DNA from 2 places in the Arthrobacter sp. B055-34 genome. Region 2 is predicted to be linked to the other one. Evidence: riboswitches for the same ligand, from Rfam matches in the RefSeq annotation. Region 2 holds a riboswitch; the other holds the start of a gene.
The links. Region 2 has a riboswitch for S-adenosylmethionine ahead of AC5RWO_RS18490 (OsmC family protein). Riboswitches for the same ligand answer to the same signal wherever they lie in the genome.

Region 1: another riboswitch for S-adenosylmethionine. It lies ahead of AC5RWO_RS08110 (hypothetical protein); the one in region 2 lies ahead of AC5RWO_RS18490 (OsmC family protein).

Annotation. Positions count from the first base shown of each region.
Region 1 is NZ_JBNHFQ010000003.1:437,423-452,921, reverse strand. It holds gene AC5RWO_RS08115 (TM0106 family RecB-like putative nuclease) at 1-1,742, opposite strand, end outside; gene AC5RWO_RS08110 (hypothetical protein) at 1,872-2,198, opposite strand; SAM riboswitch class IV at 2,209-2,376, opposite strand; SAM riboswitch class IV at 2,540-2,662, shown strand; gene AC5RWO_RS08105 (hypothetical protein) at 2,730-2,855, shown strand; gene AC5RWO_RS08100 (PIN domain-containing protein) at 2,852-3,313, shown strand; gene AC5RWO_RS08095 (LysR substrate-binding domain-containing protein) at 3,413-4,384, shown strand; gene AC5RWO_RS08090 (MFS transporter) at 4,434-5,759, opposite strand; gene AC5RWO_RS08085 (MBL fold metallo-hydrolase) at 5,771-6,829, opposite strand; gene AC5RWO_RS08080 (EamA family transporter) at 6,969-7,808, opposite strand; gene AC5RWO_RS08075 (amidohydrolase) at 7,988-9,199, shown strand; gene AC5RWO_RS08070 (YchJ family protein) at 9,231-9,611, shown strand; gene AC5RWO_RS08065 (DEAD/DEAH box helicase) at 9,608-12,964, opposite strand; gene AC5RWO_RS08060 (glucose-1-phosphate adenylyltransferase family protein) at 13,042-14,220, opposite strand; gene AC5RWO_RS08055 (hypothetical protein) at 14,371-14,808, shown strand; gene AC5RWO_RS08050 (IucA/IucC family protein) at 14,922-15,499, opposite strand, start outside.
Region 2 is NZ_JBNHFQ010000011.1:22,436-37,934, forward strand. It holds gene AC5RWO_RS18430 (SDR family NAD(P)-dependent oxidoreductase) at 1-569, shown strand, start outside; gene AC5RWO_RS18435 (AMP-binding protein) at 637-2,316, shown strand; gene AC5RWO_RS18440 (acyl-CoA dehydrogenase family protein) at 2,313-3,530, shown strand; gene AC5RWO_RS18445 (enoyl-CoA hydratase/isomerase family protein) at 3,540-4,316, shown strand; gene AC5RWO_RS18450 (3-hydroxyacyl-CoA dehydrogenase family protein) at 4,333-5,193, shown strand; gene AC5RWO_RS18455 (acyl-CoA dehydrogenase family protein) at 5,183-6,412, shown strand; gene AC5RWO_RS18460 (SDR family NAD(P)-dependent oxidoreductase) at 6,409-7,200, shown strand; gene AC5RWO_RS18465 (DUF4190 domain-containing protein) at 7,297-7,626, shown strand; gene AC5RWO_RS18470 (hypothetical protein) at 7,722-7,910, shown strand; gene AC5RWO_RS18475 (hypothetical protein) at 7,952-8,086, shown strand; gene AC5RWO_RS18480 (APC family permease) at 8,194-9,624, opposite strand; gene AC5RWO_RS18485 (DUF1918 domain-containing protein) at 9,876-10,061, opposite strand; gene AC5RWO_RS18490 (OsmC family protein) at 10,121-10,660, opposite strand; SAM riboswitch class IV at 10,697-10,812, opposite strand; gene AC5RWO_RS18495 (FMN-binding glutamate synthase family protein) at 10,883-12,604, opposite strand; gene AC5RWO_RS18500 (hypothetical protein) at 12,690-12,983, opposite strand; gene AC5RWO_RS18505 (DNA alkylation repair protein) at 13,107-14,204, opposite strand; gene AC5RWO_RS18510 (class I SAM-dependent methyltransferase) at 14,262-15,056, shown strand; gene AC5RWO_RS18515 (protoglobin domain-containing protein) at 15,079-15,499, shown strand, end outside.

The DNA of each region.
Region 1 (15,499 bases), on a different contig from region 2:
TTGTCCGCAGCGGCCGCCACATGGTCCAGCAGCCGCTGCTCGTCCTGGGACGGCTCGTCCGGAACCTCAGGTGCTGTCCCGCCGTCGACTGCGGCAACGCCATCGGCGGTCGAGCCGGGCTGGATGCCACGTTCGGCCGCCAGCTTGAGCAGCCAGTTACGCAGCTCGAGTGTGGAGACGCAGTCGTACTCGTTGTAGTCGCTGATTCCGGCGAGGATCTTCGCCGCCTCATCGGCCCGGCCGGCATCACGTGCCTCGCAATAGTGGGCATAAGCCACCACCGAGGCCCCGGCATCCGTCACATCACCGCTGCGCAGGTTATCGCCCATGTACAGCGGCTCGAGCTTCTTGATGCTGTAGGAGTTCTCCGAGATCCGCAGGCTGTTGCGCACCGTGTCGTAGAGGTCAACCAGCACGCCTTCGCGCAGCAGCCCGTCCACGGCGTCCTCGCCCAGGACATGCTGTAGCGACAGTCGGCGCAGGGCTGCCTTTTCGTAGTTGGCGTAGTGGTAAATGTGCAGGTCTGGATACCGTTCGCGCCGTTGTGCGACGTAGTCCAGGAAGTTGGCCAGGGCTTGGCCTTCCTCCGCACGGTTGTGCGCCCAGAACGGCAGGAACGGCGGCTTGTCCTGCGGGGAGACCGGGTTCTCCACCACGCCGAAAAGGTACTCGAGGCCCCACGTGCCGGCGGCATCCTGCCAGAGCGGATCCCCCTCGAAGTCGAAGAAAATGTCACCCTGACTGGGGCGGGGGAGCGCGGCCAGCGCGTTTTGCTCCAGCACCCGGTAGGAGACCTTATGGGATTCACCGTCTTTGGCCGTGAATTCGACCGATCCGTCCGGCTCTTGGACGCCGGTCTGCATGCGCGCCTGATCCCGCAGCCTGGCTAACGTTCCGCCGGAGTCTTCGCCCGCCGGCAGCGGCATGGCGGCGAAGTCATCGATGGTGCGGATCCCGTCTGCCATCAGCTGGCGCCGGCGCGTGGTGCTCATGTGTGAAACCAGCAGCAGGTCCCGGTGCAGTTTGACCTGCTCGGAGCAGTAATCGCAGCGGCCGCAGGCGGTGTAGCGTTCGTCATTCCAGGCCACGGGATCCGGCTGCCCACGGTGCTGGCCGGTGATGGCCAGGAACCGGGTCCGGCGCTCCTTGAAGGCGGGCAGGATGTCCGTCAGGCTGTGGTTGCTGCGCACGCCGTTACCCAGCACCAGTGTGACCGTGGGGGAGGGCGTGATTCCGGCTTTGGCGAGTTGGTCGCCGTAGGCGGCAAGCTGCAGCAGGGCGGTCACCTTGGCATGGCGGGCCAGCTTGGTGTCATACACCGCGTAACGCAACGTCCCGCCGTCGTTCTCCTTGACGAGGAAATCCGAGCGGCCATGGAAGCTGCCGTCAAAAAACGCTGCCTGGAACACGACATCAGCCCCGGCCTCCAGGGCGGTAATGGATTCGGCGTGCTTGGCAGTCAGCTCCGGGCGGGTGTAGCCGCTGGTTTCGGCAATCTCCACCACGCCGGCCCCGAACCGGTCCTTGAATTCCTGCAGCACCCGGTGCTCATGGACATCGCCGAGCACCGCCGTCCGCTCCAGCATCTCGTCCGGAGCGAAGACGGCCTTGGGTGTGCGGCCCAGCTTCTCGTCCAGCTTCCGCAGCAACTGGTACTCGCAGCCGGCAGCGACCACCAGGTCACTGGCGGTGAAGACCAGTTCCGGTGCGGCGCCGGCTGATTCGGATTCAAGCAGGAACACAAGGCCTCCCGGGCTGACGGTGCCGCCGGCGTCGGAATCCCTGAGCTGATTTCCGGCGTCCGCGGTTGTTGATAGACGTAATTGACTTCTACCAGCCCGGTCTGACAATTTATGACGGTGCTGCGGCGGTTACCTGTCCGCAGGGTCCATTTCCATCCGCACCAGCGAAAAGAATCGGTTGCCAGCGCCGCTGCGGGTGCTGGGAATGAGCAGTTTCGCGTACTTCTCACACCACTGGGCGGTGCCGTCGGAGTCCAGGGCGGCCTTTTGCACAGCGTCGATGTCCTCTGAGAAGAACATCTTCTGTACGCCCTGCTGGCAGAACTGCACCAGGCTGAGCTGGGCTTCAATGTGGATCCGGACATCCACCCATTCGTCAAAGATGCTTTCGTCCGGAAGGCTCGCGGCCTGGTCGGTGTGCTTGCGGTCGTGTTCTGTTGAGTATGTATTCATCATTTCGTTCTCTCGATAGTTCTTGCCCGCACGGGTCCCCCTTAGAACCTCGTCGTTCTGCGAATATGCAGGCCGCTTCGTCATCCGAACCACCCACGAACATGGGGTTGGTGCGTGACCGGTCGGAGCCTTGGCAACACCACCGGCTAGCCGATTGTGTTGCCCGTCACATCTCGTGAAGCACTCCTACTATATGGTCACGGACGCAGATAGCCAAACGATTGCCCACAGGTAAACATCCGGATTGGGCTAAATGTCGCTTCGAGTCGCTGGTTCTCGTCCTGTTACACAGCATGAACAACAGTGCGTGACGCGACGCCGAACCCGTGGCATACTCTCAACAGCTTCAGGAACTGCGGTCGCTAAGCTCCGACTTGGCCGCATACCAACCCCACGCTCTATGGGTGGTTCGGATGACGAAGCGGCCTGCATTCGCCGTTGGCAGATGGTGCGGGCAAGAGCACGCGAAAGGACCGGTGCCCGGCACCGTTTTTCATGACCAGTATTTCCCCTGCACGCCAGGATCTGCGCGTAATGAGCCTCAATGACTACGAGCACGTAGCAGCCGCCCGGAAGGATTTTGTCGATTTCCTCCTCCGCACCGGCCGCGCTGCCGCCGCTCGGTCTGCCGCCGCCAACCCGATCAACACGGGCTCGTGAGGGAGCAAGCCGGCCTGCTGCTCGATACGGATGTGGTGACGGAGGTGCGTAGCGCGGAGCCGCACGCCGCCGTCGTCGATTTCCTGCAGCAGCGCCGACACCTGCGCATCTTCATCTCCGCGCTGACCGTTGGGGAACTGCGTGCCGCGCATGCCCAGCAGGAAACTGCGTCAAACAACGACGACGGCCGCTGGCTTGCGGAGCTGACCAAGCGTTTTGAGGGCTTCATCCTGCCGGTGGACCTGAAGGTCGCGACGGTCTGGGGGCCGATGTCCAGCCGCCCGGATGTTCCGGCCGTGGAGTCGCTGATCGCGGCCACGGCCGTCCGGTACTGCCTGACCGTGGTGTCCCGCAACGTTGCCGGCTACAGCAAGCTTGCCGTGCCGGCCATCGATCCGTGGCAAGTGGGCAGGTACGCCGTGGCGCAGACTGCGGCTCCGGACCATAAGCCCGGATAACGCGCGGTGCTGAGCCAGGGTGGGGAAACAGCGTGGGGAGCCTGCTAAAAAACCGCCAGGGGAACTGTGGAAGCGGGTGGAACTGGATAGGCTTTCCTTATGTTCCGGTACACCTTGCGTCAGATCCAGTACTACGTGGCCGTCGCTGAATCCGGCTCCATCAGCGGCGCTGCACAGGCCTGTCATGTGTCGCAGGCGGGAATGTCGCTGGCCATCAACGAGCTGGAAAAGGCCGTCGGGACCCAGCTCATCGTCCGGCGCAAGGCGAAAGGTATTACCCTGACCACTGCCGGGCGGGGCTTCCTCAAGGACGCGCAGGTGCTCCTGCGCGAAGCCGAGGAGATCCAGGCCCGGATCGAGGAACGGCACGGGGAACTGGCCGGGCCGCTGGCGATCGGCTGCTACACCACGCTCTCGGCGTTCTGGGTTCCGTTGATGACGGCGGGTTTCGCGGCGCCGAATCCCAAACTGGAGCTGACCATCACTGAAGGGGCGGCCGATGAGCTGCAACTGCAGATGCTGGAGGGCAGGCTCGACGCCGTGCTGACCCACACGCGGCATGTCACCGGCGGCGCAGAAATGCGGGTGATCAAGGAAGGTCGGCCCTACATCCTGCTGGGCGCGGAGCACCGGTTGGCCGACCGCGAGAAGATCGCGCTGCCGGAACTCGCCGAGGACGACATGGTGCTGCTGGACATCCCCTCGGTGCGCGACAACCAGCTGCCGAACCTGCGCGACGCCGGGCTGGACCCGAAAATCGCGTGGCGGTCGACCAGTTTCGAAGCGGTGCGCGGGATGGTAGCCCGCGGGCTGGGCTATACGGTCCTGGTCCAGCGGCCTCCGCTGGATGTCAGCTACGAAGGGTTGCCGCTCGTCTGCGTTCCCATCGACGGGCATATCGGCCACAGCGACATCTGTTTCGCCTACCCTGGGCGCCAACGGTTAAGCCGGCGCTTGACCGCGCTGATGGATTATTGCGCCCAAAGCGTCGACGCCGGCGACAGGGCAGCTGGGCGGCAGAGCAGCGGCGAGGCAGGGCTGACCGGGCGGCCGAACCGAAACACCGCTTAACCAAGCGGTGCCGGCTCCCGCAGGAACCGGCACCGCCGTCGTCGTACTTTTATTTCATTTCACTGCTCAGGTCCATGTTCTTGCCTTCCTTGGTGGCCAGCACACAGACGGCCGCCACGACGAAGGACAGCAGCCAGACCAGGCCGACCAGCCACAGCTCCCCGCCGGCGATGATGACCAGGCCGGAGGCGATCATCGGCGTGAAGCCAGCGCCCAGGGTCGAGGAAGACTGGTAGGTCAGCGAGGCGCCCGTGTAGCGCATCCGGGTGGGGAAGAGCTCGGCCACGAAGGCGCCGAACGGCCCGAAGATCACGCCCTGGATGATGCCGTTGGCCAGGAACAGGCCGATGGCGAAGCCCCACAGCGTGTCGGTCTGCAGCAGCCACAGGATGGGGTAGGCCAGGACGGCTCCGGCGATCATGCCGGCCAGCATGACCGGCTTGCGGCCGTACTTATCGCTCAGGCGGGCCGCGAACCAGATGGCCACGATGGTCAGGGTGGCGCCGACAGCCTTGATGTTGAGGACCGAGGTCGTGTCCACGCCGGCCTCGATGATGTAGGAGACCGCCCACACCGTCATCAGGCCCTGCACGGTGTAGGAGCTCATGCCGGCCAGCACACCCAGTACCAGGTTCTTCGGGTACTTGGTGACAACCTCGACGAACGGGATCTTCTTCTTTTCCGCAGTTGCTTCGAGTTCCAGGAACAGCGGCGTTTCGGCAACCTTGAGCCGGATGACCAGGCCCACGGCGATCAGCACGAGGCTCAGCAGGAACGGGATCCGCCAGCCCCAGCTCATGAACGCTTCCTCGGGCAGGGTAGAGAAGGCCGAAACGGTCAGCGTGGCCAGCACGGCACCGGCGGGACCGCCCATGTTGGCGAAGCTGGCGGCGAAACCGCGGCGCTTGGCCGGGGCGTGCTCGAGGGCAACCAGCATGGCTCCGCCCCATTCACCGCCGACGGCGAGTCCCTGGACAAGCCGCAGCACCACCAGCAGGATGGGCGCCGCCATGCCGATCTGCGCGGTGGTGGGCAGCAGACCGATCAGCGTAGTGCCCGCACCCATCAGGGTCATGGACACGATCAGTACGGTCTTGCGGCCGATCCGGTCGCCGAAGTGGCCGAAGATCGCCCCGCCCAGCGGACGGGCGACGTAACCGACGGCGAGCGTGCCGAAGGACATGAACAGCCCGACGGCGGGGGAGACGTTCGCGAAGAACACCTGGTTGAAGACGATGGACGCGGCCATCGCATACAGGATGAAGTCATAGAACTCGATGGCGCTGCCGATGAAGCTGGAGGCCAGGATACGGCGCATCTGCTTCGTGTTCAGGCTCTCCGAGATGGAGGATGCCTGGGGCTGCGGGGGAGTCATGGTGTTAGCACTCATTGGACAGTAGCCATTTCTTCCAGAATACGGTCAGTGGAGTCAGTACCGAAGGGAATAACGTCCAGATCGTTCGGAACGTAGAAGCGGCCGCCGAAGTCGGCGCCGGCGCTTTCCCACACGGACACGGGGGTGGTGCCTGGTACTAGATGGTGCAGGGCCAAGGCTTTTGCCCCTGCGCGGTTGGCCAGTGCGACTGCTTCAGCGGCACTGGTGTGCGATTTCTTGTGGTGGTCGATGGAGGCCTGGCCGGTGGAATTCGCGGCCGAACCATAGGCACGCTGCACCCAGTCAAAATCGATGGCCTCGTGGAGCAGCAGGTCGGTGTCCGCTGCGAGGCGGACCAGGTTCTCGCACGGTGCGGTGTCGCCGGAGATGGTGACGGAGCCGTGCTCGGTGTCGAACCGGAAGGCGAAAGCGGGGGCGATCGGCGGATGCTTCACCAGCGTGGCCGCCACCGTGACGTTTTCGTCCCGGTAGATCTCGAAGCCCTCCATGGCGGGAGTGGGATTATCGTTCGGGTGGTAACCACTCGCCGTCGGGATTTGGATGTCCTCGGGCACGAAGTAGTCGAAGGGCGAAGGCCGCAGCGCATCCAGAATGCGGTCGTTCAGGTCCGTGGCGTAGGCAGCCATGAGATGGGTGAACATCGCCTTGGTGCCGGGCGTCGGGTTCTCCGGAAAAACCGGCGAAGGCGCGACGGCGGCACGGGCGGAAACCGGGGGAAGCTCGCCGCGGTCGCCGGGGCCCATGATCCTGATCTGGTGCTGGTTGTCCTTCAGCGTGAACATGCCGAAGATCGCCAGGCTGCCCAGGTCGATCGTGTGGTCCGAATGAAGGTGCGTGATGAAGATGCCACGCAGCGAGTTGACCGGAAGCCCGGCGAGCATGAGCTGGCGTCCCACGCCGTGCCCGGCGTCCACCAGGTAAGTGCTGTCGCCAACAACGACGGCGGTGGCGATCCCCGAGCGCTTCCCGGCATTCTCGCCGGTCCACCAGCGTGGACCGCCGGCGGTGCCAAGGGTGACGACGCGTGGCGTCAGATCCGTACCGGTCATGTTGCAGAACTCCTTGTGTTGCTTATCACTTCCTATCGATAATCCGGTATCTGCAATGACCTGTAAAACTGTTTAAACCGGAGATCTAAACTGGTTTTGCTTATGTTTGGCGCGAGGCTAGCCCAAGCGACGAGGCCGACTAGCCCATGGTGATGAGGCCGACGGCCGCGCCGGCACTGACCAGCCCGACCAACTGCCGGGGGGCCAGCCGCTCCCTGAGTACGGTGATGCCCAGGACCACGGGGAGCACCGGATAGAGGGACGAGAGCACCACCGCGATGCTCATCAACTGCAACTGGGCCGCGAGCATGTAAAGCGTCAGGGCCAGCGCGGCCATGCCTCCGATCAGCGCGGCAGCCAGGACGGTTCGCGCCCCGATGCCGCGCAGCTTGGCGGCGGACGGCCGGGCGAGCGGCAGGATGGCCAGCGCAGCGGCGACCCGGCCGGCAACAATAGGCCACAGTCCTGCTTCTGCCCCCACCTGCGCCAGGGCGATGTACTGCAGTGCGATTCCGATGCTCGAGAACAGGGCATCGAGTGTGCCGGCAGCGCGTGAACCTTGCGGGCCGTTCTTGGTGACCGAGATCAGCCACAGTGCCGGGATGGCCAAAGCGATTCCCAGCCAGGCCGGGACGGTGGGACGATCACCTAGGACCGTTACGCCGACAAGGACGGGAAGGGCGGTGCCGCCAACGGCTACGAAAGGAACGACGACGCTCATGCTGCCGTGGCTGAGGCCACGGTAAAGGAACACCATGCCCATGCCCGTCCCGATGCCGGACACTGCACCCCAGGTCAGGTCCGCCAGCTCGACGGACGGTGCCGGGAAGAGTGGCGCGGCGCCCACGCTGAGCAGCAGCGCGCCCAGCTGGCCGATGAGGGCGATCGTTGTTGGATCTGCCCGTCGCGACAACAAACCGCCGACGAAGTCCGCGACGCCGTAAAAGAACGCCGAGCCCAGGGCGAACAGAATTGCCACGGCTCAGGCTGTCCATGCCGAATACTGCATGCCTCATGCAACCATCAGCAGCTGCCTATGGCAACGGCCCCAGTGGCATCGATGAATCACCGGAAGGCGCCGTCGTCGTTCTTGAAAGGTCCTTGAAAACCGGGTTCCGTTCCTCTATCGCGGATCCTTCATTGTTCCTACACTGCAGTATGGGCATCGATGTTGAGCAGCTGTACCGGGACCTGCATGCGCACCCCGAGCTTTCCTTTCAGGAGCACCGGACCGCCGGGATTGTGGCTGAGCATCTTCATGCCTTGGGCTTCACCGTGCACCCCAGCATCGGCGTCACCGGTGTTGTCGGCATCCTCACCAACGGCCCGGGCGGGACAGTCCTGCTGCGGGCGGACATGGACGGCCTGCCCGTAGAAGAGGCGACAGGACTTGACTATGCCAGCACGGCCCGTGGTGTTGATCAGGACGGCAAGGACGTACCGGTCATGCATGCCTGCGGCCATGACGTCCACGTCGCCTGCCTCCTCGGGGCCTTGGAGCGGCTCGCGGACGAGCGCGCAAACTGGCAAGGAACGGTCGTCGCGGTTTTCCAACCGGCCGAAGAGTCAGGCGGCGGGGCCCAAGCTATGGTCGACGCCGGCCTCTTCGACCTTGTTCCCCGCCCGGAGGTGGTTCTCGGCCAGCACGTAGCACCATTTCCCGCGGGTTGGATCGGCATCAGGCCCGGCGTCGCCATGGCCTCGGCGGATTCGATCAACATCACGATGTTCGGAGCGGGCGGCCATGGTTCCAGGCCGGAAACAACCGTCGACCCGGTGGTCATGGCGGCTGCGACAACCATGCGGCTCCAAGGGATTGTTTCGCGGGAGCTGGCCGCCGGCGATTCGGCGGTTCTGACTGTCGGACAGCTCCACGCCGGAACCAAGAACAACATCATCCCTGCGGAAGCCACCTTGGGAATCAGCCTGCGCACCTTCGATGAGCCGGTCCGGACGAAGATGGTCAATGCCATTGAGCGGATCGTCCGAGGCGAAGCATCGTCGTCGGGCGCCGTCAAGGACCCGCTGATCAGCTACGACGAACACTTCCCGCTGACCCGCAACGACGAACAGGCAACCCTTCGAACGACGGCGGCACTGGGCAACGTTTTTGGCCAGCGGATTATTGATCCCGGTCCGATCTCCGGAAGCGAAGACGTCGGAGTGCTAGCCACAGCTGCCGGGGCGCCGCTTGTTTTCTGGTTTGTCGGTGGCGCCGACCCGTCCTTGGCCGAAACCTTGGCAACCACTGGCAGGCTGCCCGAGGACATTCCGTCGAATCACTCGCCGCATTTCGCTCCGCTTATCCGGCCGACTCTCGGCCTCGGGATTGATGCGCTGGTAACCGCGGCGCGTGAATGGCTGAATTAGCCAATGGTGAAGCGGCGGGGATAATGGGCGGGTGAAATCTATACTTTGTCCCTGCCAGAGCGGGCAGGAGTATGCCGAATGCTGCGGCCGGTTCCACCGAGGTGACGCCGCGGCCGGCACAGCGGAGGAACTTATGCGGTCCCGCTATTCAGCTTTCGCCGTCGGCGCCGAAGACTACCTACTAAAGACCTGGTGCGTCGAGACCAGACCCACCGCGGTGGAACTGGATCCGAAACAGAAGTGGACGGGATTGGAGATCCTCCGTACTCGAAAGGGCAGCCCGCAGGACAAAATGGGCACCGTCGAATTTACCGCCCGTTTCCGGCAGGACGGCGCCGACCACGAGCACCACGAGGTCAGTACGTTTGTGCGCGACGACAACGGCAACTGGGTCTACCGCGAGGCGTTTTAGCCCTCGAGTAGCCCGCGGATGTCGTCGGCGGTGAGTTTAGAGGAGAACATGGCGTCGTCGTCCATCACGGAGGAGAAGAGCTTGGACTTGCCCTCCTTCAGCGCCATGACCTTCTCCTCGATGGTGTTCTTGGCGACCATACGGTAGACCATCACGTTCTTGGTCTGCCCGATCCGGTGCGTCCGGTCCACCGCCTGCGCCTCGCTGGCAGGGTTCCACCAGGGATCAAGCAGGAAGCAGTAGTCCGCTTCCGTCAGGTTCAGGCCGAATCCGCCGGCCTTAAGGCTGATCAGGAAGACGGGCGCGTGCCCTTCCTTAAAGCGGTTGATCACTTCGGCGCGGCGGCGGGTGGAGCCGTCCAAGTAGGTGTACTCGACGCCTTCGACATCGAGGCGTTCGGCTGCTTTCTTGAGGAAGCTGGTGAACTGGCTGAAAATCAGCGCACGGTGGCCTTCCGCCAGCACGTCCTCGAGTTGCTCGAAGAGGACATCCAGTTTGCTCGACGGTACGGCGGCGTAGTCATCATGGATCAGCGAAGCATCCAGGCTGAGCATGCGCAGCAGCGTCAGCGACTGGAAGATGGTGAACCGGTTCTTGTCCATGTTGTCCACCAGACGCATGATCTTTTGCCGCTCGCGCTGCAGGTGGGTGTCGTAAATCTTCCGGTGCTTGGCGCTGAGCTCAACCTCGAGGATCTGCTCCTGCTTCGGCGGCAGGTCCGAAGCGACCGCCTCCTTGGTACGGCGTGTCATCAGCGGCCGGATCCGTCGTCGTAATCTGGCCAGCAGTTCGGTGCTGCCGCTGCGTTCAATGGGCCGCTGGTACGTGTCCGCAAATTTCAGCGCCGAGGGGAACAACCCCGGGGCCGTAATTGCGAAGATGGACCACAGCTCCATCAGATTGTTTTCCATGGGTGTACCGGTGATGGCCAGCTTGAATGGTGTCTGCAGGTGGCGGGCGGCCTGGTGTGCCTTCGTGGTGCGGTTCTTCACGAACTGCGCCTCGTCAAGGATCAGCCCGGCCCACTTCTGCTCCTGGTAGTCCTCGGCATTCAGCCTGAAGATCGTGTAGGAAGTGATAACGACGTCGGCCTCTGCCACCGTCTCGGACAGTGGCCGGCGGGTTCGCGCCTGGGTATCGGTGATCGAGGTGACGCGCAGGCCGGGAGCGAACCGGCGGGCTTCGGTCACCCAGTTGGGCACTACGGAGGTGGGAGCGACGACGAGGAAGGGGCCGAGGTCGTCCGCTGCGGTTTCTTTGGCGTGAAGCATCAGTGCCAAAGCCTGCAGCGTCTTGCCCAGGCCCATGTCGTCGGCGAGCACTCCGCCGAGACGGTACCGCCACAGGAAGGCCAGCCAGTTGAACCCCTCGGCCTGATACGGGCGCAGCTCCGCGTGCAGTCCGGCCGGCAGGGGCGTGGGCTCCACCTGGTCAAGCTTCAGCAGACCACTGACCGACTGCTGCCAGGCCTGCGCCTGCTCCGTGTCCTCGGCGAGCTCCTCGAACTCGGCCCATAACCCGGCCTGGTAGCGGCTGATCTGCAGTTCGCCGCTGCCGCGGTCCTGCAGGGCCATGGCCTCATCCACCAGTTCGCGCAACTTGTCGAACACGGGCTGTTCCAGCGACAGGTAGGTTTTGTCCACCAGCAGGAGCTTTTTCTGCCCCTTGGACAGCGCCTTGAAGATGTCGCCAAACGGAATCTTGCGGCCTGCCACCGTGACCATGACACCCAGATCGAACCAGTCGGTCTGCTCGGTTTCCACGGTGCTGATGGTCAGTTCCGGCGTCTCGGTGAGCTCGCGGTAGTCAGGCTGCTCGCCGACGACGTCCACGCGCACGCCGTCAATCTTTTCCAGCCGGGGAATGGTCTCCTGGGTGAAATCCACTGCGGCCATGTCCTTGACCGTGGTTTCGGCCGGAATGTGCTCAACGTGCAGGATTTTGCGGACGGCAGCCTTCAACTCGGCTTCGGCTTCCGTGTCCCGGTACCCGGTTTCCTGCGCGTCTGCCTCGAGCGGCTTGCGGGCCGCCGACTCATTCCGGCCGTATTCGAAGACCCATTCCAGCTTCAGGCTGTTCGCCTTGCCGTAGGTCGCAGTGAGGACCAGCGCCGGTGGCAGGATTTCCGGCAGCTCCACGGAGGCGTCGCTGCTGGTGACGCTGATGGTGCGCTGCAGCCGGGGGTAGACCTGTTCGAGGAACTGCGGGACATCTTGCTCGGGAACGGCGACGGCGGCGGGCCGCTGCAGCAGTTGCTGCTCGCCGGCAGTCAATTGCTTTTGCGTGGGAGCAAGCGTGATTTGGCGCAGCACATTGTCGTAGCTGTAGGCTCCGTGGTTGCCGATGGCGCCGGCCATTTCCAGCGGCTGCGGCGTCCCGTCGATGTAGAGCGAGGGCTCCAGTGTCAGGCCGGCCTCGGGTGCCCGGGCGTCCAAGCGGAGCTCGGCGTGCCGGCCGATGATGACCGCGGTGTCCGCCTTGGCGCCGAGCATGGCAATACCTAAGCGCTTGGCCTCGTCAAGCAACTGCCACAGCAGCGGGCTGCTGAACTCATCCAGATACAGCCAGTCATTGTCCTCGCCGAAATGCAGCTGGCCGCTGGCGCGGTGGAGCGGCACGAACTGCGAAAACCAGCGGTGCTGCTCAGGATCAAGACTCATTCCGAAGGTCTTGAAACTGATGGAATTCCAGCGCAGATTGTTCCTGACCCAGCGGTCCTTATCATTCCGGACCACCGGGCGCACGCCCAGCTGGATCCGGTTAGTAGGCACGCGGCCGCTATGGCTCACGCCCGATCCGGGCCGCCATTGCTGGTGCGCCTGCAAGGTCTGGTCCCGCACTTCGAACTGCAGCCCCAGCGGCATCAGGCGGCTGCGCGTCTTGCGGCCGATGCTGCTGGCAGCGCGCTTCGGGGTGGACTGCGGTCCCGCTGCCAGCAACGAGTCCAGCGCCTGCTGCCACTGCGGAACCGCCGGAGAAGCCGATGCGCCGTAACCGGCAAATGGAGCGGGATCAGCGGACAGCTTGAATTCCTCGTTCGCGCGCAGATTCATCAGGTTGCCGTACAAGAGGGTGGCTGCCACGTGTTTGCAGTCGTAACCCACCGGGCAGCTGCAGGAATTATCGAGCAGGCTGTACCCGGCGTCGTGCTTCTTCTTGAGCTGGACCCGGCAGCGGTACGGCACCGCAGCGGTGCCGTTGACCCGGCTCTGCAGCACGCCGGTGTCCGGATCCCAGGTCAGGTCCTCGACGGCGTTGCCCGAGGAGTAAGCTTTGCCGCGGGCAAAGGCGGCACCGCCGACATGGCGGATGATCTCGCCGGCATCCACCTGCGGAAAAGAAAGTTGGGGCACGTCTTCCATCTTGTCACGCACCGCCGACAGGCCGTGGCCGGGTTCGCGCTGAGCTCACAGCCGCGGTGGCGGCGTACCTATTTGCTGGCGGTTGTGCTGTTGTCCGGTTCGATTTCCGTCCCCGCGGCAACCAACCGGTTCGCCGGAATCTGGGCTCGGGCGCCGAGAACGGTGATGTCGCCGTCGCCGCCGATCTTCGCATTGCGGCCGACGACGACGCCATCGTCGGCGATGACCCGGACCAGCTGGGCATCCGGGCCCACACCGACGTTGCGCAGGAGGACCGAATCCGCGACGACGGCGCCTTCTTCCACAACGGTGCCGGGGCCGATGACGCTGCGCTGCACCGTCCCGTGGACTGTAGCTCCCGCCGCGATCAGGCTGTCCTCAATCCGCGCGCCGGCGGCAATGAACGCGGGCATCAGCTGCGGGCTGGCGGTCAGGACCGGCCACGCAGGATCGTGCAGGTTGAATCCGCCGCCGTCGAGCAGCTCCATATGCGCTTCCCAGTAGCTGGGCACCGTGCCGAGATCGCGCCAGTACCCGTCCAGCCGGTGCTCCGCCACTGCTGCTTTCTCCACCAGATACGGGACGAGGCTGTCCCCGTAGTCCTGCAGCCCGGCCTCCGAGTCTGCGAGCAGATCCATGGTGTCGAGCAGGACCTGGGCGTCGTAGAGGAAGACCTCCGCGGCCACCAGCTTGCCCTGCGGTTCCTCCGGCTTGTAGTCGAATCCGGTGACCCGGCCGCCGTCGGCCTGGACCACGCCGAAGCGGGAGGCATCGCCGTCGATCTCTGTGGTGACCATGGTCATCGCGGCGTCGGCCCGAAGGTGCGTGTCGACCACGTCCCGGAAATCCAGCCGGTACAGATGGTCGGCGCTGAGGACCAGGACCAGATCCGGATCGAAATCGCGGATCAATTTGGCCTGCCGGTAGAGCGCATCCGCGTTGCCTTCGGCGAAGCCCTCGCCGTCCGCGCCCTGGTACGGCGGCAGGATCTGCAGGCCGCCGTGGGTGCGGTCCAGATCCCAGGGCCGGCCGTTGGCGATGTGGTCGTTCAGCGAATAGGGGAGGTACTGCTCCACAATCCAGACGTCCGAAATGTGGCTGTGCTTCAGGTTGGACAGCGGGATGTCGATCAGGCGGTAGTGGCTGCCGAACGGGACCGAGGGTTTGGACCGCTGGTCCGTCAGCACGCCCAGGCGGCCGCCCGCCCCGCCGGCGAGAATGATTGCCAGGATACTCGGTCGTTTCATCTTCCAAGCCTACTGACTACCGCGCTTCTCCACGCGAACGACGGCGGAGCCTTACCTTTGGCGACAAGCACTGTTAGCGTGGAAATCACCGGCCGCAGGCACTGCAACGCAACCTGGGAACGCCGCCTGAGGATGAGAAGGAGAAGGTCAATGAGCACTGACGCCAGCAATCCGCAAGAGGATCCGACGACCGAGCCGGAGGGGACTATCCCCAACACACAGGACGGTGTGGGCATGGGCGCCGGCGGAGAGGAAAGCACCTTCGAACCGGAAGAGACCCCGGAGGCCGCCCCCGAGGACACCGGGCATTCGGCCAGCGGTTCCTCCGACGACAGCGGCGCGGGCAGCAGCAGTTCTTCCGAGAGCGGTTCCGATGACCTGAATGACGGACGGCCCGCCCCGGTGGCGCACGAGGAAAGTTCGCCGGACCTTGGTGCGCCCCAGCAGGCCTCCGCCGAGGACGCATCGGCCGATCCGGAATCCGTTGAAGTCCCGGTGGCAGGCGAACCGACGGGACCGGCGGCGGAAAAGGACCGGCAGGAACCGGACGACCGCGGGCTGACCACGGACACGTCTTCCAGCGAGTAGCACGAAGCCGGTAGCCGAAGGGAACGCCGCCGGGAGCGGCAAACCAGCCGGGCAAGCAGCAGCCGTCCTTCCTGATGGGGCGCGGGAGGGGCGGCTGCTGCGTGCTTAAGTCCTTACTGCCGGAAGCGGGCCAGCGGGTTGGCCAGCGTTCCCTGCAGCTGGAGGCTGCCGGAGGGGTCAGCCAGATCCAGCATCTGCTGGTTGTTGCGCAGCTGCAGCCGGTTCAAGCAGGACAGCGTGAACTCCGGCGCGAAAAGATCGTGCCGGGCGAAGGCGTCCGCGAGTTCGGGATGCTGCTCCTGATAGTCACTCACGACGGCGGCGACGGTGTGCCAGAACTGAAGCTGGTCCAGCTCGCCGTGCTCATGCAGGATCGCGGCGAGGAAGCGGAAGAAGCAGTCGAAGACGTCGGTGAAAATGGAGAGCACTTTGTCCTGCTCCGGCACCTCGACCCGAATACGCGCGGCCGCGGCCGGCACCTGAACCGTATCGCCCAGCAGCACGATCTCTTCGCCAATGTCCTTCATGATGGCGCGCACGGGGACGCCGTCCTGCAGCACCAGGATCAGGTTTTCGCCATGGGGCATGAAGACCAGTTCGTAGCGGTAGAAGCAGTGCAGGACCGGAACCAGGTAGGCCTGCAGGTAACGGGTCAGCCATGCCGTGGGGGAGAGACCCGAGCGGTTGATCA
Region 2 (15,499 bases):
ACGTCACCTCACGGGAATCCGTCGACGACATGGTCCGGGCTGTCAAGGAGGAATTCGGACGCATAGATGTGCTGGTCAACAATGCCGGCTGGGACAAGGTGGAGCCCTTCCTCGACAGCCAGGTTTCCGACTGGGACCGGGTGGTCGCCATCAATCTCTACGGCACACTGCACTGCAGCCAGTCCGCCTTGGCAGTCATGAAGGAACAAGGTTCCGGCGCGGTGATCAATATCGGCTCCGACGCCGGCCGGGTTGGTTCCTCGGGTGAAGCCGTCTATTCGGCAGCCAAGGGCGGCATCATCGCCTTCACCAAGACGCTGGCCCGGGAAATGGCCCGCAGCAAGATCAACGTGAACTGTATCTGCCCCGGTCCGGCGGACACCCCGCTGTTCGCCGGCATCAGCGAGGGCAATCCCAAACTGCGCGAGGCCCTCGAGAAGTCCATCCCGATGCGCCGGCTGGCCCAGCCCGAAGACCTGGCTAACGCCGTCGCTTTCTTCGCCTCCGACGAGGCCGCCTACATCACCGGCCAGACGCTGTCCGTCAGCGGCGGCCTGACCATGAGCTGACCGGTCCGACCTCGAATAATCCAGCTTCCGGCACCCGACTCAACGACGAGCATAAGGAACCACTGCCATGACTTTCGACATGCTGCTGACGCAAGAGCAGATCGACCGCTATACCGGCCAGGGACTCTGGCAGAACAAGACCCTCACCGATTACCTCGACGAGGCCGCCACTGCCACCCCTGACAAAACTTCCACGGTGGACTCGCGCGGCACCTTCACCTATGCCGAACTGAAGCAGCAGGTCGACCGCTGCGCGCTGGGGCTGCTTGAAATGGGCGTCAGGCCCGGCGAAGTGGTTTCCATCCAGCTGCCTAACTGGCGCGAATGGCTGGTCATTCATCTGGCTGCCATCAGGATCGGCGCCGTCACCAACCCGCTGATTGCGATCTACCGCGACCGCGAAGTCGGCTTCATGATGAAGCGGGCCGCTTCCAAGGTGCTCTTCATCCCGCAGGATTTCCGCAAGTTCGACTACCCGGAAATGGTTAAGCGGCTCCGTCCAGAATTGCCGGCGCTTGAACAGGTTGTAGTGATTGGCGATTCCGGCAGCAACGGCGAGGGTTTCCGCTCTTGGGAGGATTTCATCGGCACACCGTGGGAGGAACGTCGCGACGCCGGCGAGTTGGCCGGGCTGCGCCCCGATCCCAACAGCCTCTCCGTCATGATCTTTACCTCCGGTACTACCGGCGAGCCGAAGGGCGTGATGCACACGCACAACACCTTAGTGGCCGGCAGTATGCCGTGGCCGGACAAGCTGGGCATGGATAACAGCGCCGTCATCCACATGGCCTCGACCTTCGCCCACCTGACCGGCTACCTGTACGGTGTATCGCTGCCCATCCAGCTCGGCGGCACTGCCATCATCCAGGATGTTTGGAACGCCGAGAGGTTCGTAGAGCTGATCGAGCAGCACGGCATCCAGCACACTTCCGGTGCCACCCCGTTCCTGCACGATCTGCTTGAGGCCGGCAACCTCGCCGAACATGACACGTCCTCGCTAAAGCACTTCTGCTGCATGGGTGCGCCGATCCCCCGGGTCATGGTGGCCCAAGCCAAGGAGCGGCTGCCTGAGCTCAGTGTCTTCGGCGGCTGGGGCCAGACCGAGTGTTGCCTGGTCACCATGGGCCACCCGTCGGATCCGTTGGAGAAGATCATCAACAGCGACGGCCGCGCGCTCGAGGGCATGAGCATCCGGGTGGCCGACTTCGACGGCTCCGAGGCTGCGCCGGGGACAGAAGGCAAGCTGCAGGTGAAGGGCCCCTTCCTGTTTCAGGGTTACGCCGGGCAGCTGGAGAAGACCCGCGGCGAGTTCGACGGCGATTGGTTTGACACCGGCGATCTGGCCAGCATTGACGAGGACGGCTACCTGCGGATCGCCGGCCGTACCAAGGATGTGATCATCCGCGGCGGCGAGAACATCCCTGTCGCATACGTGGAAAACGTGCTCTACGAACACCCCAAGGTCGACGCCGTCGCTGTGGTCTCCATCCCGCATGCAAGATTGCAGGAAACCGCTTGCGCCGCCGTCGTCCTCAAAGACGGTGAATCCGAGCTCACCCTCGGCGAGCTGCAGCGGTTTCTGACCGAGAAGGGCGTGGCCAAGCCATACTGGCCCGAGCGCGTGGAAGTGGTACCAGATTTCCCCCGTACTCCCAGCGGCAAGATCCAGAAGTTCCAGCTGCGCGAAAAGTTCGCTGCGGCCGTGCAGGAAAAGAACCAGGCCGTTCCGGCAGGAGGAGCCCGATGAACCCCGTTGCCCATGTTGCCGAAGCCGTGCCGGCGGCTGCCGCAGAACCGGCTGTGCTGGCCAATTCTGACGTGCTGAAGCTGGATGGCCTCTTCAGTCCCGGTGAACTTGTGCTGCGCGATACGGTGCGTGGTTTTGTACGGGACCGGATCAAGCCGAACATCAAGCAGTGGTACGAAGACGCGCACTTCCCGGTCGAAATCGTCCGGGAGATGGGCCGGCTGGGCCTGCTTGGCATGCATTTGAAGGGCTATGGCTGCCCGGGCCGCTCCGCCGTCGAGTACGGCATCGCCGCGATGGAACTCGAAGCGGGTGATTCCGGCCTGCGCACCTTCGTCTCGGTGCAGGGCTCGCTGGCCATGAGCGCCATCCACAAGTGGGGCTCAGAGCAGCAGAAGAACACCTATCTTCCCGGCATGGCCAAGGGCGAAATCATCGGCTGCTTCGGCCTGACCGAGCCCACCGCCGGTTCAGACCCCTCCAGCATGCAGACCACCGCCGTGCGCGACGGCGACGGCTGGGTCCTCAACGGCGCCAAGCGCTGGATCGGGCTGGCTTCCATCGCGCAGGTCGCGGTGATCTGGGCCGCCACCGACGACGGCGTGCGCGGCTTCCTGGTCCCGACGGATACCGCGGGGTTCACCGCTACACCGATCGAGCCCAAGCTCTCCATGCGCGCCTCCATCCAGTGCGACATCGAGCTGGACAACGTCCGCCTCCCGGCAGACGCGCTGCTGCCCGGCGCAAAGGGACTGCGCGGCCCGTTCTCCTGCCTGAACGAGGCACGCTACGGCATCATCTGGGGTGCCATGGGCGCCGCCAGAGACAGCTACGAGGAAGCCCTGAAGTACTCGTTGGACCGGCTGCAGTTCGACAAACCGCTCGCGGGCTACCAGCTGACCCAGGAAAAGCTGGTCAACATGCTGCTGGAAATCCAGAAAGGCACCCTGCTGGCCATCCATACCGGTCGGCTCAAGGACGCCGGAACCCTGGAGCCGGTGCAGATCTCGGTCGGCAAGCTCAACAACTGCCGCGAGGCCATCAAGATCTGCCGCGAGGCCCGCACCATCCTCGGCGGCAACGGCATCACCCTGGATTACTCGCCGCTGCGTCACGCGAACAACCTCGAATCAGTCCGCACATATGAGGGCACCGACGAGGTCCACACCTTGATCCTAGGTAACCACATCACCGGCCAGCCGGCCTTTCGGTAAGGGGAGCAGATGAGCTACGAAACCATCCTGACCGATGTCCGCAGCCAGCTGGGCATCATAACCGTCAACCGGCCGCAGGCCCGCAACGCCCTGAGCAAAACTGTGCTGCGGGAGATCCGCGCCGCCCTCGAGGACTTCGTGGGCAACGACGACGTCGGCGCTGTCGTCTTCACCGGCGCCGGGGACAAAGCCTTCATCGCCGGCGCGGACATCACCCAGCTGGTGGACTACACCCTCTTCGACGGCCTCTCCTCCGACATGCAGCGGCTCTACGACTACATCGAGGACTACGAAAAGCCCACCATCGCCGCGGTCAACGGCTTCGCCCTGGGCGGCGGCAATGAACTGGCCATGGCCTGCGACATCCGCATCGCCGCCGAAAGCGCCCGGTTCGGGCTGCCCGAGACCAACCTCGGCGTGCTTCCCGGTGCCGGCGGCACCCAGCGGCTCACCCGGCTGGTTGGCAAGGGCCGCGCCGTCGAACTCATTCTCACCGGACGTGTCTTCGACGCCGCCGAGGCGCTGCGCATCGGGCTCGTCACCGACGTCGTGCCTGACGCCGGACTGATGGAGGCGGTCCAGCACACGGCCGGGCAGATCCTGGCCAAGGGCCCGCTCGCGGTCCGGCTGGGCAAGCTCGTGATCAAGAACGGCGCCGAAACCGACCAGCGCACCGGCCTGCTGCTCGAACGCCTGGCGCAGTCCCTGCTGTATTCCAGCGAGGACAAACGCGAAGGCGCCGAGGCCTTCATTGAAAAACGACCAGCCAAGTTCCAAGGCAAATAGGGCAGGGAAACAATAAATGCAGATCAAGAACATCCTGGTCATCGGCGCCGGCGCCATGGGCTCCCAAATCGGCATGGTGTGTGCGCTGGCCGGCTACCGGACCACCGTGCAGGACGTCGCCGAGGAATCCCTGACCGCAGCCCGGGAACAGCTCAACATAAGGATGGACGCCAGCGTGGCCAAGGGGCGGCTCAGCAGGGCCGACGCGGACGCCGCCCTGGCCCGGCTAGCCTTCACCACCTCGCTCCGGGACGGCGCTGCGGACGCCGACTTCGCCATCGAAGCGGCCACCGAAAAACTGGACATCAAACGCCGCATCTTCGCGGCCCTGGACCAAGCCGCACCTCCGCACACCATCCTGGCCACCAACTCCTCCACGCTCGGTTCGTCCAAGGTTGCTTCCGAAACGGCCCGGCCGGACAAAGTCTGCAACATGCACTTCTTCAACCCCGCCCTGGTGATGAAGTGCGTGGAAGTCGTCCGCCACGCCAAAACCTCGCAGGAAACCGTGGACGCCACGATGGAACTTGCCCGCACCTTGGGCAACGCGCCGGTCCTGATCAACCAAGAGATCCCGGGCTTCGTGGCCAACCGGCTCATGGGCGCCATCCGGGACGAAGCCCTGCGGCTCTACGCCGACGGCATCGCCAGCTACGAAGACATCGACACCGCCGCCAAGACCGCGCTCGGCCATCCCATGGGACCGTTCGAACTGATGGACCTGGTAGGCCTGGACGTGAGCTACCTGATCCGGCAAGCCACCTACGAAGAAACCCAGGACCCCGCGGACCTACCCCACCCGGCACTGAAGGAACTCTACGAACAGGGCCACTACGGCAAGAAGACCGGAAAGGGCTGGTACTCCTATGACCATTAATGACCAGTACACCGCAGCCCTGGCCAAGGGACTCACGGACGCGAAAGACACGGACTGCTACCTGCTCCTGGAGCAGCTGACGGACGAGGACCGCGCGGTCAAGAACAAGGTCCGCGGCTTCGTCAACGAACACGTACTGCCGGTCATCAACGGCTACTGGGAACGCGCGGAGTTCCCGCATGAGCTGCTGCCGGAACTGGCCAAGTTGAGGATCATCGGCTCCACCATCGAAGGCTACGGCTGCCCCGGCATGAGCCGGCTGGCGGCAGGCATGGCGACCGTGGAAATGTCCCGCGGCGACGGCTCGATGAACACTTTTATCGGCGTCCAGTCCAACCTGACCATGGGCACTATCAACATGCTCGGCAGCGAAGAACAGAAGCAGCGGTGGCTTCCCCGCATGGCTGCCCTGGACCTCGTCGGTGCCTTCGCACTGACCGAGCCGGAGCATGGCTCGGACTCCGCCCAGCTGGAAACTACAGCCCGCAGCGACGGGACCCATTGGGTACTTAGCGGGCGCAAACGATGGATCGGCAACGCGAGCTTCGCTGATGTCGTCGTTATTTGGGCCCGGGATGAGGCCGATGGCAAGGTCAAGGCGTTCGTTTTGGAGAAGAACGACGACGGCACTTACCCGCCGGGGTACAGCACCGAAGTGATTACCGGGAAAATCGGCAAGCGGGCCATCCTGCAGCCCGACATCGAAATGAAGAATCTGCGGATCCCGGATGAAAACCGGTTGCCGGGAGCGGAATCGTTCCGGGATGCTTCGCGGGTGCTGGCGTCCACCCGCGGCGGCGCCTCCTGGGAGAGCCTGGGCCACGCGCTCGCCACCTACGAGGCCGCGCTGACCTATGCGCAGGTCAGGACCCAGTTCGGCAAACCGATCGCAAGCTACCAGCTGGTGCAGAACAAACTTGCCAATATGCTGGCCGAGCTCACGGCCATCCAACTGATGTGCTTCCGAATGGCGTCCCTGCAGGAAAGCGGGCAGTGGACCGGCACCATGGCTTCCGTGGCGAAAATGCACACCGCGCAGAAAGCACGCTGGATCTGTTCCGAAGCCCGTGACATCCTCGGGGGCAACGGGCTGCTGTTGGACTTCCATGTGGGACGGCACCTGACGGATATGGAAGTGGTCCACACCTACGAAGGCACCGATTCCATCCAGTCCCTGCTGATCGGCCGCGCCACCACCGGAATCTCGGCTTTCGCATGAGCGACGCCCCAGCAGAGAGCAGATCCGCCAGCCTCAACGGCAGGAGAGCACTGGTGATTGGTGGAGGCGGCATCGGTGCACAGGTCTGCCTTGATCTGGCGGCTGCCGGGTCGACGGTGTTCTTCACCTACCATCGCAGCCGGGAGGTTGCCGAAGAATTGGCCCAGCGGCTGACTCCGTCCGGGTGCGCGGGATTCGCCCAACTGGACGCGGCGGACGACACCGCGGTGACCGACGTCGTAAATCGCGCCGCAGCAGCCTTGGGCGGAGTGGACATCCTGGTCATTACCGCCGGGCACCGGCACGAGCTGCGGTTGTTTCACGAAACTGAGGCGGCCGCTGCTCGGGAGATAGTGGATACCGAACTCTTAGCCGTCATGAACACTGTCCGTGCGGTACTGCCAATCATGCGGGACAGCAACTACGGCCGCATCGTGGTGGTTGGTTCGGACAGCGGCAAGGTCGGCTCCAGCGGGGATGCCGCATCCTCGGCGGCCAGAGGCGGCGTGATTGCCTTTGGCAAAGCCATTGCGCGGGAGAACGCAGCCTTGGACATCACGGCCAATGTCGTCTGCCCGGGTCCTACCGACACCGCTCTGCTGCAGGACATGCTGGCGTCCGATGGTCTGACCGGCAAGGTCATGAACGGCATGGTTAAGGCCATCCCGAAGCGGCGGCGGGGTACGGCGACCGAAGTCGCGTCAGCTGTCCTGTTTCTGGCAGCCGATGGCGCCGGCTACATCACAGGCCAGGCCATCAGCGTCAGCGGAGGACTGACGATGAGTTGACCCGCACGGAGGCCAACCCGCCGGTAACAGTGCGCTGACTGTCCGGCGGCGGCGATACGCTGGGTAAACCTTTCAGCACTACCTCCGGGGGTCAGCATGTCCAATCCGTACCAGCCGTCGAATCTGCCCGTGCCGCAGCATCCCGCGCCGGTCTACCAGCAGGTCTACGTCCAGCCCCAGCCGAAGGGCGCCAGCGTCACGGCCATGGTGCTGGGGCTGGTCTCGCTGTTTCTCGGGTTCACTTTCGTGGTGCCCATTGTGGGATTCATCTTCGGTCTGGTTGGCCTGAACAAAGAACCCGCGGGCAGGGGAATGGCGATCGCCGGCTTGGTGCTCAACGGCCTCATGCTGCTGGGCTGGGTGCTGCTGTTCATCTTCGTCTTCGGCATCTTCGGCGCGGTAGCCACCTCCAGCACCATGGTCTGACTCCCTAGTGCGCTGGCACATACCCCGTCTTAAAATGGAGGGGTGACCTGTCGGCGTCCTTGCAGGCGGGCACTGCCAGCCATAGGAGAAACACCATGGGTATAGGTAACAGGATCAAGCGGGCCGCCGAGCGGTTGGGCGGCAAGGGCAGGATGGGCACCGGGCATACTCCCGGCACCACGCGGGGCAGAACGCGCGGTACTTATGGATCGGCCGGAGCCGCCGGCACGGAACACGGCGGCATCGGCGGGAAAATCATGGGCGCCCTGAGGAGAAAGCACTGAGCGAACGGATCCACGGGATTCTTGACCGGGCGCAGGAAGAAATGCTCTGGGTCGGCCCCGACCACCCGTCATACCGGCTGCTGTCGGAGCTGACCCACGCTGTCCGGGATGCCTGGCAGGAAGGCTTCGAACACGCCCGCCACGGCGCCGCCGAAGACAACCCGTACCGCTACTGATTACGACGGCGATGCCCCCTTCCCCCTCGCCCGGCACCTTGCCTGGGTGGGGACGAAAGGCAGGCACCGCCGTCGTTGGTCTTGCGGTCAGCGCAGAGTGTGCTGCGTCAGCGCGAGCGGACCCGCGCCAACACGTGCTCTTCCGCCAGCGGCCCGGCCTTGATGCCGGCGGGCACCCGGAAGAAGAAGACCAGCCCGATGACCCACCACAGGCCAAAGAGGATCCACGGCTCGATGCCCAGCTGAGCCGGCATCCCCGGCATGTACAGGCTGAACAAAGCCACGCCCAGCACGGCCGCGGCGATGCCGATCGCGACGCCGCCCTTGCCTTTGCCGCCGATCCGCAGCGGCCGGTCCATCTCCGGTTCGCGGCGGCGCAGGATCAGAAAGGAAATCGCCACCATGGTGTAGGCCAGCACGATGCTCGGCGCGCCGGAGTCCACCAACCAGACCAGCATCTCCACGCCGAAGAACGGCGCCAGGACGCTCAGCCCGCCGACGAACAGCAGGGCATTGTGCGGGGTGCCGTACTTGGAGTGCAACTTGCCGAACCAGGCCGGCAGCATTCCGGAGCGCGCCAGCGAGAACATCAGCCGGGATGCGCCGAGCAGCAACGAGTTCCACGAGGTGAGGATGCCAGCGATACCGCCGGCGATCAGTACCTTGGCCATGATGTCCGAACCGAACATCGCACCCACGGCGTCCGCCGTCGCAATGTCCGTCCCGGCCAGCTCACTGGCCGGCATGGCCGAAGACGTGGTCAGCACCACCATCACGTACCAAATAGTGGCCAGGATGACCGAGACCACCACGAGCCGGCCGATCTGACGCGCCGGAATGTTCACTTCCTCGGCGGACTGCGGAATCACATCGAAGCCGATGAACAGGAACGGCACCACCACGAGTACCGCGAAGAACCCGGTCATGCCGCCGTTGAAGAACGGCTCCATATTGGACACTTCGCCGCCGGTAAATGCTCCGGCGATCATGACCAGGCCGATGGCCAGCAGGAACAGCACCACAAAGGTCTGCACGATGCCGGCTTCCTTCACACCACGGATGTTGATCCAGGTAATAACGACGGCGGCAACGGCCCCTACCAGCGCCCAGGTCAGGTGGACGTCGAAACCGGCGACGTTCCAGAGCTTGATCTGGCTGAGGTTGGGAAAGATGTACTGGACGGTCCGCGGAAGCGCCACCGCTTCGAAGGCCACGATGGTCACGTAGCCGCCGATGATGGCCCAGGAACCGATGAAGGACGGGCGCGGTCCCATCGCCCGCATGATGTAGTTGTGCTCGCCGCCGGCCTTGGGCATTGCCGCACACAGCTCGGCATAAGTGAGTCCGACCACGCCCATGATGATGCCGCCCGCAAGCATGGCCGTCACTGAGCCCATGGTTCCGGCGGACTCCAACCAGCCGCCGGTCAGGACCACCCAGCCGAAGCCGATCATGGCCCCGAAGCCCAGGGCGAGGACGTCGAGGCGTCCCAGTACTTTCTTCAATGAGGGTTCGGATTCGTGTTGTGATACAGCCACGCCGATGCCCCTTTCTCGTTCAGATGCCGTTCGGGCATGGAAAATTGCCGGCGGCGCGAAGGTGGCACCGATCACGGCAAGAGTAACTGCACGACATTACTACGATGTTTCGGCCTGAAATGGCCATGTTGCGTTGGCTGGGTCTTCTTGCCTGTGGTCCGCCGATGTTGGACAGCGCAAGGGCGAGCAGCATCATCATGCTGCTCGCCCTCAGATCCGCTCTCGGCTGATGAACGGGCTGGAACCTGTGGCTAGGGGTTGTGCTCAACTACGAAATCCCCGCCGGGGAAAACCACCGATTCGTGGCCGTCGTCGAACCGCACAAAGTACGGAGGAGCGCCGTCATCACCCCTGACCTCAACAATTTCCCCGTGCCGGTCGGACGACTCTACGGTCCGGCCGCGGACAATGATCCTGTTGCCTGGCGATGCCTTCATCGTGAAATACCTCCTGGCCCTAGGGTACGATCGACTGCGCCGAAGGGGAATAGCCCGTGCTACTTCTTGAAGACCTCGGCGCTAACCGGCGTGGGGTTGGCGAAGAGATCCAGCACCGGGCAGTGCGCGTCCACGGTGCGGCGCAGCTCCTCGTAGCGTTCCTGCGTTTCGGGGCCGCTGATGTTCACGTTCAACCGCACGGCGCTGAATCCAGGACGCACGCTCTGATCGGCGCCGAACAGGCCCTGCACGTCCAGATCGCCCTCGGCGTCGATGCTGATCTCGTCGAAACGGATACCCAGCTGGTGTGCGTACAGCCGGTAGACCACTACCTGGCAGGAGGCCAGGGCACCCAGCGCGTACTCCACCGGGCTCGCGGCGGTGTCCTCACCGGCCAGGCCCGCCGGTTCGTCAACGGAAAACTCGTGCCTGCCCGCGGTGACACGGGTGGCTACCGGGCCGGTTCCCTGACCTGCCACCTTGAACGTCAGCTTGGCATTGGCGGTGTCTTCGGCAATCTTGCCGGTCCAGAAGGCGCCGGCCTCATCCAGCCGGGCGGCACGGTCTTCGGCCAGATCACGGAGAGCTGTTTCAGTCATGGTGGAATCCTTCCTGTCGGCGCACGCCGGAGCAGGGCGCCATACTTACGCCTCCCGTTTGGGCCGGCGTCGAATCTTCACCTGGGGCACCCCGCTACAGCTACGAGGGTTGCCGTCCAACCGGCCAGGGCCGAAGGTTGGAACTCTTGATTCTGCGTCCGATTCTGCCCGCCGCACCCCGGAGCACTCAACCGCGCCGTAACATGAGGACTTCTGTATTTCCTAGCGGCCCAGTTCGCCCTCGGGGCGGCCAACCTGGCCTTCAGGCTGGTGCTTGTCGCCGGGGAGCCGGGCCCGGTCATACTCCGGACTGCCTGGTACGGGCTCCGCCTTGTGTTCGTCCTCGGCGGGCTTCTTGGGCGGTTCGCGGAAGTAGTCGGCGTTGGCCAGGTTCCAGTCTTCGCTCCAGCCGCGGGGAGGATCCTTGAGCAGTTCGCCGGGCTCCATCCAGTTGTAGATGTTCTCGTAGGAGCGCGTGGTCAGATGGTCCACGCGGCGCCGAAGCATCCGCGGCGAGACCTCGTCCGGGGATTTGCAGCCCATCGACGCCATGATCTGCACGCTCTCGTCCACTGTGAGCTTCTGGTAGTTGAAAACGCGCTGGCCCTTGTCTTCGACGTTGAGCGCGCGCACCAGCCGCGGGTTCTGCGTGGCCACGCCCACCGGGCATTCGTTAGTGTGGCATTTCTGCGCCTGGATGCAGCCGGTGGCCATCATCATGGTCCGCGCGCTCATCGTGAAGTCCGCGCCTTCGATCAGGCGTTTGACGATGTCCGAGCCGGATGCGACCTTCCCCGCGGCGGCAATGCGGACCCGCTCCCGCAGCCCCACTCCGATCAGGGCGTTGTGCACCAGCATCAGGCCTTCGGTCAGCGGCGTGCCCACGTTGTCCTGGTACTCCAGCGGCGCCGCGCCGGTCCCGCCTTCGGACCCATCGACGACGATGAAATCCGGAGTCACTTTCTCCTCCAGCATCGCCTTGCAAATGGCGAGCACGTCCACGCGCGAACCCACGCACAGCTTGAAGCCGATGGGCTTGCCGTCGGAGAGATCGCGCAGCTGCTTGACGAAGCGGATCAGCTCCCGCGGTGTGCCGAAGGCGCTGTGGCTGGCAGGCGACACACAGTCGACGCCCATCTCCACCCCGCGTGCTTCGGCAATCTCCGGGGTGACTTTCGAGCCTGGCAGGACACCGCCCAGACCGGGCTTGGCCCCTTGCGAAAGCTTGATGCTGATGCCCTTGACCTCGGGGCGCGCCGCCTTCGGAATAAAGGCCTCGGGGCTGAAATGGCCGTCCTTGTCGCGCGCGCCAAAGTAGCCGGAGCCTATTTCCCAGATCAAGTCGGCACCGTATTCGAGGTGGTACTTGGTCAGGCCGCCTTCACCTGTTTCCTGCACGAAGCCGCCCAGCGCCGCACCTTTATTCATCGCGAGCACGGCATTCTTCGACAGCGAGCCGAAGCTCATGGACGAGACGTTGAACAGCGAAATGTCGTAGGGCTGCCTGCAATCAGGCCCGCCCAGCGGTATCCGCGGATGCTGCTTGGGCGGCGCTACCGGGGCGGTGGAATGGATCAGGTATTCGTAGCCGATCTGGTTCACTTCGCGTTCCGTACCGAAGGCCTTGTGGCTGTTCTCGCCTTTGGCCCGCGCATACACCAGCGACCGCACATCCCGGTTGAACGGCTTCCCGTCCACGTTCCGCTCGACAAAGTACTGCTGGATTTCCGGCCGGATGGATTCCAGTACGTAGCGCATATGCCCCAAGATTGGATAGTTCCGCAGGATCGAGTGCCTGGTCTGGACCACATCCCAGATCCCGATCACCAAGAGCGCAACAACGACGGCGGCCAGCACCCACCAGCCAACGGAACCGAACGACGCGGCCACGATGGTAATAAAGCCCAGCACCGCAAGAACAACAAAAACCAAAAAGCGTGCCATGGCCCGAGTCTACGACCGACGCCGGAGGAACCGGACGGGTCCGGCGGATTCGTCCGGTTCCTGAGCACACCCGGGGCGTCTGGAGTCAGGCGCAGCAGTCTGCTGGCTGCCGCCCAGCCGGTGCCGGCGCCGTTAGTCCTCTGCGCCTCAGCTGCGGCATTAAGCCGTGGAGCCAGGCCAGCGCCCGATTGTCATGCGTCTTGGCTGTAGCTGCTTGCCGGGTGGGCACCAGCGCCTTGGCCCGGTTCCTGGGTGACCTCAAGGCCGTCCCATTCCCTTGGTACTGCGAGCGCTGGCGGGTCCGCTCTGCCTGCGCCATCAGCTGCTGCAGTTCGATGTTGTGGATTTTCAGCCAGTATTCCGGAGGTTGGAGGCTCATGGCTGGTCCTGCTTTCTTCACGGATTCCGATAGGTCTTAGCATCAACGCCGTGCACACCGGATTCCATGGCCGGGAAAACTGCCAGTTTCCGTCGATTTCCTGCCATCGCTCCCCGGCCACCGCTAAATAACGACGTCGAACTCCACCGCCGCCGATAGCTGGCCGTTCACCTGCACTTGAAGCAGGTGGCGGCCGGCGTAATGCACCCGGGTGGTCATCGGCCGGAGGGCATGGATCTTCCTGAACCGGCGGGTCTCGCCCGGTTTCAGTTCCGCGACTGCGAGTTTGAAGACCTTCGGGGCCAGCGTTCCGTTGGCCTTCACGTAATGGACCACATAGTCCACGGCCAGACGCGCCGGGTGCAGCGAGTCGTTGGTGACCGCAACCGTGAACGCGATTTCGCCCGGCAACTGCACCTCGATCCGGTCCAGTTCCGGCACGGCGATGCTCACCGCATTCGGAGTGAAGCCCAGCAAAGCAAGCGCGCCGGGGTGCGCCTTCTTGACCAGTGTCCGCAGCCCGTGCCGCACCACCCACGGCGTTCCGTCGCCGGGATCCCCCTGCCATTTCTCTACCAGGGCGACCACGGTTTCCGGGTCGTGGCGGGCGATGTCGTTGAGGTGGTTCGCCACGGACCGGCGGACGAGTTGGCTTGGATCGGCGTGCAGGGCATCCAGGAGCGGCAGCGTCGCTTCCGGGCGGGCGATGATTTCCGGCACGCGGACCGCCCATGGAAGGTACGGCCGGGGCCCTTCGCTGGCGAGCCGGCGGACCTGCTCGTCCGTGTGCCGCGTCCAGTCCTGCATCTGTGCCAGCGCCCGGTCAAGGTCCTGCAGAAGCAGGCGGCGGATCGCGAACTCCCCGGTGAGCCGGGGAGTCAGCTCGAAGAGCAAGGCCAGGGCATCGTCGAAGGCGCGCGTGGTGCCGTCCTGCAACGCGAGCGTGACGGCAGCCTCCGAGACAGGCCAGATCATCCAGCCGCTGAAGGACTCATCATTCAGAGCAGTGCGGACAATGTCGGCTGCCTGATCGTAGCCGACGTCCAGATCGGACAGCAGCGCAGCCGTCAGCAGATCGCAGCGCGCGCGGAGCGAGAGCGGCTCCAGCTTCGCCTCGGCGGCGGCGAGCGCCGGCCAGTCCGAACGAGGTGAGCCCTGGCCAAGCGTTGTCCTCAGTCCCTCCACGGCCTCCGGACTCAGCAGGTCGTTCATTGCACCCATGTGGTCCTCCCGGTTTCCGAACAGCTCTTGCCAATGTCCCCTCTTCGGCATCTTATTGTGCGCAAAGACTTCTTGCTGCTGGTTACTGAGGGTGATGGAACGTTGCTGCCCGGTTCTGTGCCACCGAGAGTGCGTAGAGCCGTTGAGGTGCTCGCCGTTCGTCCGGCGCAGGCGATTCTGGAAATCGGCGGTGGCACCGGCGCTGCGGCATCCTTGATCTGCGCGCAGCTGACAACGGGACGCTACCTGGGGATCGACCGCTCCGAAAAGGCTGTGTCCGCGAGCCGACAACGCCTCGCAGGCTTTATCGACCGGGGCACCGCAGAAGTGCGGTGTGCACCTCTCGAAGACGCCGCTTTGCAGTCCGCCGGCCCTTTCGACACGGTTTTTGCGATCAACGTGAACCTCTTCTGGACCCGGAACGCCGTCGAGGAGCTCCAAAAACTCGCCCGCATCCTGTCCGACGACGGCGTCCTTAGGCTCTTTTTCGAACCTCCGCCAAGCTCACCCGTCCGGAGGATCGTTGAAACGGTGTCCGTGAGTCTCACGGAGGCCGGGTTTGAAGGCACCTGCACCAATCAGCCGTTGGGCAGCAGCAGCCTGATTGCCTTCCACGCGGTCCCGGCTGTATCTACGCGGCGGGAAGAAAGACGTCGCCGTCGTGGGTTGGGAAGCCGATCTCGCGCCGAATGGGCCGCCCACAAGGAGCATGAAAACAGATTCTTCATTTCCCCAACTCTTTCCCCAACATTTGAGATGTTTGTACCCCTCGACCGACTTAGCTCACGTCCCACCCGCGAACAGGCCCGGCGGCAAACCATTGACCCTGGCTGCACCCGGGGGTACGAATGAGGGACGCGAACTAGTTGGAGGTATGGCCATGTCGTCCGAGTCGACCAACACAGAGATTCCCGGCTACAACTACGGAACCGCCGAGCATTCGCCCGTCACCCTGACCGAGTTGGAGGAACTCAAGGCCAGTGTGATGCTCGATGAACGCGACACGGCGCTGCTGCAGCGGGCAGGCGAACTGCTCGATGACCAGGTCGATGACATTCTCGATGTCTGGTACGGCTTCGTTGCCAGCCAGCCGCAACTGGTGGCCCACTTTTCCCAGCCCGGGGGCCCGCCCATCGATGAGTACCTCGCGGCGGTCCGTCCGCGTTTCGGGCAATGGATCCGGGACACCTGCTCCCGCTCCTACGACCAGGAATGGCTGGATTACCAGAACGAAATCGCACTCCGGCACACTCCGGCCCACAAGAACGAGACGGACCATGTCGGCTCCACCTCGG